2 linked regions of the Salinivibrio kushneri genome follow. The protein of the gene in region 2 interacts with the protein of the main gene of each other region in a pairwise test. Links are inferred from orthologs where the notes say so. Each region holds a gene or a part of one and is shown on either strand. Other genes may lie near its edges.

Region 1 (3,328 bases), 1.0 Mb from region 2 along the record:
CCTCTTTTATATCAAGGCTTACCCCCAGAAAAGGGGGAAAGCGCAGTCACCTTTAAGTATGGCTGATATCGCCAGTTTTGCGTAAGAAAGTGATCTTGAGTCCAAGTTAGGTTAAGGATCCTTTTTTCGCGCTCAGCCACCTTGTGGGCTTATCTAGCAAAAAAATCGTAGTCAGGTACGGAAGTGGTGGCTTTTTGTCCGTGTAGACGCGCTCAGAGCGTTTGCTAACGAGATCCGTGATACATCTTAGCCATATTCACGTGTCTCGAGAGAGGGTTTGTGTTATTCTCCGTGGTCACGTATTTGAATACGCAAACATTATTTGAGGGATGTTGGCTCCATGAGCGATCTTGCTAAAGAGATCACGCCAGTCAATATCGAAGAGGAGCTGAAAAGCTCGTATCTCGACTATGCAATGTCCGTCATTGTTGGCCGAGCTCTTCCTGACGTGCGTGATGGCCTAAAGCCAGTACACCGCCGCGTATTATTCGCGATGAACGTACTTGGCAACGACTGGAACAAGCCATATAAGAAATCGGCCCGTGTGGTCGGCGATGTAATCGGTAAGTATCACCCCCATGGTGATAGTGCGGTATACGACACCATAGTGCGTATGGCGCAGCCGTTCTCACTGCGCTACATGTTGGTAGATGGCCAAGGTAACTTCGGCTCTATCGACGGTGACTCAGCGGCGGCAATGCGTTATACCGAAGTGCGCATGGCGAAAATCGCCCATGAACTGCTTGCCGATCTCGACAAAGAAACCGTGGATTATGTGCCGAACTATGACGGTACTGAACAAATCCCGGACGTATTGCCAACGCGTGTTCCCAACCTGCTGGTTAATGGCGGCTCCGGGATTGCGGTCGGGATGGCAACCAACATCCCACCTCACAATCTCAACGAAGTTGTTAACGGGTGCCTGGCTTATATCGAGAATGAAGACATCACGATCGATGAGCTGATGGAGTATATCCCAGGCCCAGACTTCCCAACCGCGGCAATGATCAATGGCCGTAAAGGGATAGAAGACGCTTACAAAACGGGCCGTGGTAAGATCTACTTGCGTGCCAAAGCGGATATCGAAACCGACAAAAATGGTAAAGAGACCATTGTTGTCAACGAGATCCCTTACCAAGTCAACAAAGCGCGCTTGATTGAAAAGATCGCCGAACTGGTTAAAGACAAAAAAATTGATGGTATTTCCGCGCTGCGTGATGAGTCTGATAAAGAGGGCATGCGGATTGTCATCGAGTGTCGACGAGATGCGGTGGCTGAGGTGGTACTTAACAACCTCTATGCGCAAACTCAATTGCAGACGTCATTCGGCATTAATATGGTGGCGCTGGATAACAACCAGCCAAAACTCTTTAATCTAAAAGGGATGCTTGAGTGCTTCGTTAACCACCGCCGTGAAGTGGTTACACGTCGTACCGTGTACGAGTTGCGTAAAGCGCGCGACCGTGCCCATATCCTCGAAGGCTTGGCGGTTGCACTGGCCAACATTGATGAAGTGATTGAGCTCATTCGTCAAGCGCCGACACCTGCCGTGGCCAAGCAAGAGCTACAGGATCAAGGCTGGGGGCTGGGGGGTGTGTCCGCCATGCTCGAAGCTGTCGGTGGCGAAAACGCGCGCCCCGAATGGTTGGCACCGGAGTTTGGTGCCCGTGACGATGGCTCGTACTATCTGACCGAGCAGCAAGCACAAGCGATTCTCGATTTACGCTTGCACAAGCTTACTGGGCTTGAGCATGAGAAAATCTTGGATGAGTACAAGGGCTTACTCGATCAAATTGCTGAACTGCTACATATTCTAGCGAGCACCGAACGTCTCATGGAAGTGATCCGTGAAGAGCTCGAAGCCGTCCGTGATGGTTTTGGCGACAAGCGTCTCACCGAAATCACTGCCGCGAGTGCAGACATTGATATTGAAGATCTTATCAATGAAGAAGATGTGGTCGTGACCTGGTCACACGATGGTTACGTCAAGTATCAGGTATTGAGTGACTACGAAGCGCAGCGCCGTGGTGGTAAGGGTAAATCAGCCACGCGGATGAAGGATGAAGACTTCATTGAGCGACTGCTGGTCGCGAACACCCATGACACAATACTGTGCTTCTCGACGCGCGGACGTATGTACTGGCTGAAAGTCTATCAGCTGCCGCATGCATCGCGTAATGCGCGCGGTAAGCCAATTGTCAATCTACTCCCGCTGGAAGAAGATGAGCGTATTACCGCGATCTTGCCAGTACGTGAGTATGAAGAAGACAAATACGTCTTTATGGCCACGGCTCATGGTACAGTGAAGAAAACACCACTGACTGACTTTAGTCGTCCACGGAGCGCCGGGATCATTGCAGTGAACTTGCGCGACGGCGATAGCCTAATTGGTGCGCAGCTCACTGACGATAGCAGTGAAGTGATGCTGTTCTCGCAATTCGGTAAAGTGGTGCGTTTCCTTGCATCCAATGACACCGTCCGTGCAATGGGTCGTACTGCCGCGGGGGTACGAGGCATTCAGCTGGCTGAAAACGATGAGGTCGTTTCGTTGATTGTTCCGCAAGAGAATGCGGAAATCTTGACCGTGACTGAGAACGGCTTTGGTAAGCGTACTGCGTTGGCTGAATATCCAACCAAGAGTCGCGCCACCAAAGGGGTGGTCTCAATCAAAGTGTCTGAGCGTAACGGCGATGTTGTCAGTGCCATCCAGGTGTGTGAAGGCGATGAGCTGATGATGATCACCAATGCGGGTACCTTGGTACGTACGCGTGCGGAAGAGGTCAGCCAGGTGAGTCGTAATACCCAAGGTGTGCGCCTGATCCGCGTCAGTGATGACGAGAAAGTAGTAGGCTTGCAGCGTATCGAGGAGCCTGACGAAGACGAGATGGAAGCCTTGGCTAATGAGGCCGGGACAACCACTCAGTCTGAAGGCAGCGAGGCGTCCACGACGGCCGATGATCACGACAGCGATGCGCAAGAGCAGCCGCCAGAGTCGGATGATGATCAAAACGGGTAACGTGTCGCTGAGATAACGTTTTAAGGGTGCAGTGAACTGCACCCTTTTTTAATGCCTATTGTCAGGAGTGATGATGGAAATTGTGTTCGGAACTGCGTTGGCGCTTTCAAATTACTCGCGAAACGTGTTAAATCAATCACACGCCTTTTAAAACAGAGAAACCATTGCGACTTTCGACGCCGCAAGTGATAAATAAGCAGGAGCCCCTCCCCAACATGGATAAGGTATATAATTTCTCCGCAGGCCCCGCGATGTTGCCACGCGAGGTGATGCTAAAAGCACAAAAAGAATTGATGAACTGGCAAGACTTTG
Region 2 (7,780 bases):
TTGTTGGCGGCGAATTTTGAGCGCGACCAGCAGATGGGATACACGGTGTCAGGGCCGCATAAAGCGGATTTGCGCATCAAGGTGGCAGGTACGCCGGTTGATGATGTGCTATCGCGCGGACAGTTAAAACTCATGGTGTGTGCACTTCGGCTTGCACAAGGCCAGTTGTATAGTGAGGGGCAAGGTATCGCGTGTATCTACTTAATAGATGACTTTGCCTCCGAATTAGACAGTCGCCGGCGAGCACTATTGGCCAGTGAGTTGACCCGTATCGGGGCTCAGGTTTTTGTTAGCGCCATTAGTGCCGATCAAGTCGCGGAAATTTGCGACGAAAATAGTAAGATGTTTCATGTGGAACATGGCAAAATTAACGCAGGATAAATAAGCGAGAGTAACTCAATGTCCAACGAATACGATTCATCGAGTATCAAGGTACTGAAGGGCTTGGATGCCGTGCGTAAGCGTCCGGGAATGTATATCGGCGATACCGACGATGGTACCGGCCTGCACCACATGGTGTTTGAGGTGGTCGATAACTCGATCGATGAAGCACTGGCCGGACATTGTAATGATATCGTGGCGACCATCCACGAAGATGGCTCGGTATCAGTGCGTGATGATGGCCGTGGCATCCCTGTGGATATTCATGAGGAAGAAGGTGTATCGGCCGCACAAGTGATCATGACCGTCCTCCACGCTGGCGGTAAATTTGATGACAACTCTTACAAAGTGTCTGGCGGCCTTCACGGGGTTGGGGTGTCGGTGGTCAACGCCTTGTCAGAGAAATTGGAACTGACTATTTGGCGTAATGGCCATGTCCATCAGCTCAACTTTGCCCACGGCGAACCGTTAGGGCCGCTGGCTGAAATGGGTGAGACCGACCAAACCGGTACCCGTATTCGTTTCTGGCCAAGTGAAGAGACTTTCTCTGATATCAACTTTAACTATGACGTGCTTGCCAAGCGCTTGCGTGAGTTGTCTTTCCTTAATTCGGGTGTCTCCATCAGGCTGATTGATGAGCGCGAAGAAGACAAAGCGGATCACTTTAAATATGAAGGCGGCATCCGCGCGTTTGTTGAACACCTCAACAACAAGAAAACCTCCATCCACCCATCAGTCTTCCATTTTGAGCATACTCGAGAAGATGGCGTTAGCGTTGAAGTAGCAATGCAGTGGAACGATGGCTATCAAGAAAACATCTACTGCTTTACCAACAATATTCCGCAGCGCGATGGCGGTACTCACCTTGCTGGTTTTCGTGGCGCATTGACACGTACGCTCAACAGCTTCATGGACAAAGAAGGTTACTCTAAGAAAGCCAAAGCCGCGACGTCTGGCGATGATGCCCGTGAAGGCTTGACCGCGGTGGTCTCGGTGAAAGTACCGGATCCTAAGTTCTCAAGCCAGACCAAAGACAAGCTGGTGTCTTCAGAAGTGAAGTCTGCGGTTGAATCCGCCATGAGCAGCCACTTGTCAGACTTTCTCATTGAGCACCCTGCCGATGCGAAAGTCGTGTGTACTAAGATCATCGACGCTGCCCGTGCGCGTGATGCGGCACGTAAGGCACGTGAAATGACCCGCCGTAAAGGTGCGTTGGATTTAGCTGGCCTTCCCGGTAAGCTTGCCGACTGCCAAGAAAAAGATCCTGCATTATCTGAACTCTACATTGTGGAGGGTGACTCGGCAGGTGGGTCGGCTAAGCAAGGGCGTAACCGTAAGAACCAGGCAATCTTGCCTTTGAAAGGTAAGATCCTCAACGTGGAAAAAGCCCGCTTTGATAAAATGCTGTCCTCGCAAGAAGTGGCAACGCTGATCACGGCAATGGGGTGTGGCATTGGCCGTGAAGAGTACGATCCAGATAAGTTGCGTTATCACAGCATCATTATCATGACCGATGCGGACGTCGACGGCTCACACATTCGTACCTTGCTGTTGACCTTCTTCTATCGCCAAATGCCAGAGTTGATTGAACGAGGCTACATCTATATTGCTCAGCCACCGCTTTATAAAGTGAAAAAGGGCAAGCAAGAGCAATACATTAAAGATGATGAGGCGATGGAGCAGTATCAGGTCGCATTGGCGTTGGAGAATGCGTCATTGTTCGTGAACCCAGATGCGCCAGCGATGCACGGCGAGTCACTCGAAAAATTGGTTAAAGAGTACAACGGTGTGCTTAAGCTGATCCAGCGCATGAAGCGTCGTTATCCCGCCGCGCTACTCAATGAGCTACTTTATCAACCACGCTTGTCAGTCGACGAACTACGCGACGAGTGGGCGGCTAAGCAATGGGTAGAAAACATTGTTGGGATCTTGAATCGCAAATCAACGGGTGAAAGCCAGTATCAGGCATCATGCCGACTTGATGAAGAACATCAAGTATGGGTGCCTGAGCTGGTGGTGCGCACGCACGGTGTTGATTACAAGTACTTGGTGAGCTATGACTTCCTGAACTCGAAAGAGTACGGCCGAATCGCCAGCTTGTCAGAAACTTTGAATGATCTCTTGGATGAAGGGGCGTATGTTAAGCGCGGTGAACGCACGCAAGCGGTAGAGAGCTTCGAGCAAGCACTTAATTGGTTGATCAAAGAGTCAACCCGTGGTGTGTCTCGTCAGCGCTATAAAGGTTTGGGTGAGATGAACCCTGAACAACTTTGGGAAACCACCATGGATCCTGAAGGTCGCCGTATGATGCAGGTGACCATTCAAGATGCGGTAGCGGCAGACGAGCTGTTTACCACCTTGATGGGTGATCAAGTTGAGCCACGTCGTGCCTTTATCGAGAATAATGCACTGAAGGTCGAAAATCTCGATGTGTAAGTGATAAATTAATTATTTATCAATAACTAAGGCCAGCATTGCTGGCCTTTTTCATGTCTGTTTGGGAGAAAAATCGCAATACATAACTGTTTTTATATACAGTGTTTTTGTGGGTGGGTAGACTCAATAGCTCCGTAATGACAAAGTGATAGGAAGCCTGATGTCTATAAAAACGCGTGCTAATCTCCAACTGGTTTATGTGTCTAATATTGACCGTTCCGTGAGTTTCTACCAGCAACTGTTTCAGTGTGAGCCAGTGTTTACCAGCCCAAGATACGTCGCCTTTTCTGCCTCTGAGCAGGGCGATGCTTTGTTCGCGTTGTGGACCGGCGGCGAGCAGCCCTCACCATCAATCACACGACTAAGCGAAATTGGCATTATGGTGCCCACCAATGATGACGTTGATGCCGTTTTTGACCAATGGTCGAACAACCTAACCATCAATGTTGTTCAACCTCCTTACGATGATGTGTTTGGCCGAACCTTCGTGATTCAAGATCCTGATGGGCACTTAGTGCGCGTGGCACCGCTCGATTAGTACTATGCGCTAGGGGAGAGTGGTTAGATATCGAATAGTACGCCACTCACGACAGCAAAAATTTTACTATCAGCCATTGAAATCAATTTGCGCAACCCTATATAGAGTAATGAGGCGATGCCATTGGGTCGCCGGGGGCTTGTCCAAAAAGGAAAGCCGTAGATAACATTTTATTGCTTCATAGGAAGGGTAAGATTATGCGTAATTTTGATTTCTCTCCACTCTATCGTACTGCAATTGGCTTCGATCGTTTATTCGATCTGGTTGAGAACAGCAACACCAATAATGCGGGTGGATTTCCTCCTTACAATATTGAGCAAAGCCAAGAAAACCAATATCGCATTACCATGGCGGTGGCAGGCTTTAGCCAAGATGAAGTGGATATCACTCAGCAGAAAAATAGCCTAATCGTCGCCGGTAAAAAGGGCGCACGTAACCAAGATACGAAGTTCTTGTATCAGGGCATTGCTGAGCGTGACTTCGAACGCAAGTTCCAGCTTGATGATCACATCAAAGTGACGGGGGCCAACATGGAAAACGGCATGCTGCATATTGATTTAGTGCGTGAGGTGCCTGAAGAGGAAAAACCTCGTCGCATCGAAATCGGTAGCCGTTTACTCGAAAACGCTGAGTAAGTGTCGGCCAGAACGATACGAAAAGGAGAGGGCAGCATGGCTGCCCTTTTTGTTGCTTGGTTGTTCAATATGTTGTCGCGCGTAAAGGGTACACTAAAGACTGGTATTAATTGGACGCTTCCACTGTAATCGCTGCACTGATTCTTACCCCGACGTTAGCAGGTTCCACGTGAAACCTCTTCTATATTCTATGCCGGTCAACGTACGGGTGGATGGCATCTTTTCTTTCAGTTTCTTCACTGTGCTTCCTCCTGTATTTACTGAGTACCCATGCTCATCGACAAAAATAGTTGGTTGGTCGTATAGAGTGAAGAAGATGCTGGCTCATATAGCAATTACTACACCTGATGCTCCGAGTGTCATCAGACATTATTGCTTTTCCTATAATTGCCCTAGTATGGGATTAACGATGAGAAGGCAAGTGAGGATTGCATCAAAAGCACATGTTTGCCAGTGGTCAATCTGCGTAGTTGGCGTGGGATAAGAAGTGGAGTAGTAAGGGAAGTATGAACTACATATGGATAGATGAAGGCTGAAGTGGCTAAGCGCCTAGTCTCCATCATTCTCTAAAACAATCGAAATGAACGTTACGACGTTACCGCAGTGCTGGTAGTGATATATGACAAGCAAGAGAGGTTTCACGTGGAACACTATTGTCCAATGGTTCCACGTGAAACATGTTAGCCTTCTTGATAAGCGCGAGCGACTTCTTCAGCAATAACATCAATGCCTTTCTGCATCACACTATCATCTTGCACGTAGTTCATTCGGATACATTGCTTGGCATGTGGCCAGTCTTCACTCTCGACGCCAATAAAAAAGTACTCCCCGGGTACCACCAGTACACCGCGGGCTTTTAAGCGTTTATATAACTCTTGGGTGGAGATTGGGAGATCGTTAAACCAGAGCCAAAGGAAAATCGCTCCTTCTGGCTTATGAACACGAACTCGATCATCGTTAATGGTCTCGAGTACCATCTTTAATGTGCGCTGCGACTTTTGTTGGTAGAACGGACGAACGACATCTTTACTTAAGCGTAATAGATCACCGCGTTCGATCATCGCTAGCGCCATTGCTGGCCCCACACTGTTTGGCGACAGGCTGACGATGCCGTTGATATTTGACATCGCACTGATCACGGCTTCATTCGCAATCACGATCCCACAACGCACACCCGGCAAGCCTAACTTACTGAGGCTAGAGCAGAGGATGGTGTTTTCATTCCAGAACGGTGCGACGTCTTCAAAGATAATATCAGGGAAGGGCGTGCCATAGGCGTTATCGATGATCAGTGGAATATTGTTGTCGCGTGCGAGTTGGTCCAGTTGTTGAATTTCGTTATCAGTTAACACATTCCCGGTAGGGTTAGTCGGGCGGGAAGCACAGATGGCGCCAATGTTTTCGTCAATCTTTAGGCGACTGAAGTCGATGTGGTACTTAAATTGGCGGTTATCCAATAATTCAATGTCAGGTTGGTAGCTAACAAAGATATCGTCGTTGATGCCGGCGTCACCATAACCGATATATTCGGGCGCCAGGGGCAGCAAGATTTTTTTGTGGCTGCCATCGGCGTAGCGCCCAGCCAATAGGTTAAAGAGATAGAAGAATGCACTTTGGCTACCATTGGTCAGCATGATGTTTTTGCTAGAAAGCTGCCAGCCATAGGTTTTATTTAGCAGCTCGGCGAGCGCGCTGAGTAAGGCTGACTTACCTTGTGGACCATCATAGTTGGCCATCGCATGAACGAGGCTTCCATCATCGAGCATCGATTGGCCCAGTGTTTTGAAGTAATCGAGCATTTCCGGTATCGCAGCGGGGTTGCCGCCACCCAGCATAATGGCATCTGGATTACGCAAGCCGTCATTAAGATCGTCCATTAACTGTGTGATGCCCGAGTGATTTGCTAACTTCTCGCCAAAGTGAGTGACTTCCATGATTACTGCCTTTAAATATCTGTATCGTTGTTGTGGTTAAGCTGCAATCAACATACAACAATATGTTGTATAAAAGAAAGTCTGATAAGTTTGTTAGCTGATAGTCACTAACTGCTGTGGTTGACAGGAGTTGTTACATAATCTCTACACTCTGACGGTCAGCGTCGCTCAATGAACAACAAGCCAGATGTTCCACGTGAAACCTACGGGGCATCGTTCGATAAGCAGGGAGATTAGCGTCGTTGAGGTCGGTAACCAACGAGCGTGAGAGTTGGTAGCAAGTTAGACGAGAGTTGGTAGCGAAGACAGGCGTACGCGTATAAACACCCCAAAAAAAAGCCCCGCGTCATAGCGGGGCTGAGTCGTGTATTGCTGATAATTACTTCTGTAGAACAGAGATATCTGCCACGTTGAGGAATTGCTCACGGATAAGATGAAGCATCGCTAAACGGTTGGCTTTCAGTGCAGGATCATCTGCCATGACCATCACGTTATCAAAGAAGGTATCAACCGGTGTGCGCAGTTGCGCCAGCTCGGTCAATGCGCCTTGATAATCGCTGTCAGCAAATAAAGGTTTAACCGCGGCGACTTTCTCTGCCACTACGTCCGCTAATGCTTTTTCAGCGTCTTCTTGTAGCAAGCTAGTGTCGACGCTGCTAGGGAGCTCGCCGTCATACTTGGCCAAGATATTGCCTACACGCTTATTGGCCGCGGCAAGCGCTTCGGCTTCTTCAAGACTGCGGAAGTGCGACACCGCTTTAACGCGACTGTCAAAGTCAGCAGGCTTGGTTGGACGACGTGCCAACACCGCTTGGATGATATCCACGCTATAGCCCATATCTTGGTACCAGGCGCGGAAACGACCTAGCATAAAGTCGAGGACATCCGCCTCTACCTCTTTGTGAGTCAGACGGTCATCGTACTGAGCTTTGGCATCGCGGATGAGGTCGACAAGATCAAGCTGATAGCCGTTCTCGACGATAATACGCAGAACGCCTAACGCGGCACGACGCAGGGCGAAGGGGTCGCTGCCTTTAGGTGCTTGACCAATCCCAAAGATGCCCACGATGGTATCCATTTTGTCAGCCATCGCGAGTGCTGAGGAGACCGGCGTCGTAGGTAGCTTATCACCGGCAAAGCGTGGCCAGTATTGCTCATTCAGCGCCAGCGCTACGGCTTCGGGCTCGCCATCATGACGCGCATAGTGCATGCCCATCACGCCTTGGGTTTCGGTGAACTCAAACACCATTGAGGTCATGAGATCACACTTAGCCAGTTGGCCCGCGCGCTCAGTGTGTGCCTTGTCGGCACCGATACGCTCTGCAATCTGTCCTGCGAGTGCCGTAATGCGGTCGGTTTTATCTTTGATGGTACCCAATTGCTTTTGGAATACCGCGCTATCTAGCTCTGGCAGGCGATCAATCAATGGGCGCTTGCGGTCAGTATCAAAGAAGAACTCAGCATCCGCGAGGCGAGGACGCACGACTTTTTCATTCCCTGAGATAACCTGCGCCGGATCTTTCGATTCAATGTTAGAGACGAAGATAAACTTAGGTAGTAGCTCGCCGTTAGCGTCATAGACAGGGAAGTACTTTTGGTCGCCTTTCATGGTGTACACCAGCGCTTCTGATGGCACTTTAAGGAACTTGTCCTCAAAAGAGGCAGTCAGTACCACTGGCCACTCCACCAGTGAAGTGACTTCTTCAACCAAGTCTTCATCCAGCTCAGCCATCCCACCAACCGCGGCAGCTGCTGCTTTGGCATCTTTAATAATCAATGCCTTACGCTTTTCATAATCGGCCATGACCTTACCTTCACGCTCGAGGCGCTCTGGGTATTGGTCAGCATGATCCAGC

Evidence for each region. Proteins that work in one complex are often made in the same cells at the same time.
Region 1: the proteins of gyrB (region 2) and gyrA interact in binary tests that used the Escherichia coli proteins (3 or more experiments, as listed by UniProt). The link is inferred for Salinivibrio kushneri from one-to-one orthologs.

What each region holds. Positions count from the first base shown.
Region 1 is NZ_CP114588.1:1,014,773-1,018,100, forward strand. The notes cover bases 1-3,216. They hold gyrA (DNA topoisomerase (ATP-hydrolyzing) subunit A), read left to right. Parts: upstream 1-340; coding sequence 341-3,016; downstream 3,017-3,216. Outside these bases: serC (3-phosphoserine/phosphohydroxythreonine transaminase), read left to right, coding at 3,232-3,328. UniProt on the Escherichia coli protein: A type II topoisomerase that negatively supercoils closed circular double-stranded (ds) DNA in an ATP-dependent manner to maintain chromosomes in an underwound state.
Region 2 is NZ_CP114588.1:3,135-10,914, forward strand. Bases 1-3,108 are described here. They hold gyrB (DNA topoisomerase (ATP-hydrolyzing) subunit B), read left to right. Parts: upstream 1-399; coding sequence 400-2,817; downstream 2,818-3,108. Other genes in these bases: recF (DNA replication/repair protein RecF), read left to right, coding at 1-381; N8M53_RS00025 (VOC family protein), read left to right, coding at 2,978-3,108. Also shown: more of N8M53_RS00025, read left to right, coding at 3,109-3,355; N8M53_RS00030 (Hsp20 family protein), read left to right, coding at 3,553-3,990; N8M53_RS00035 (valine--pyruvate transaminase), read right to left, coding at 4,671-5,924; glyS (glycine--tRNA ligase subunit beta), read right to left, coding at 6,304-7,780. UniProt on the Escherichia coli protein: DNA gyrase negatively supercoils closed circular double-stranded DNA in an ATP-dependent manner to maintain chromosomes in an underwound state.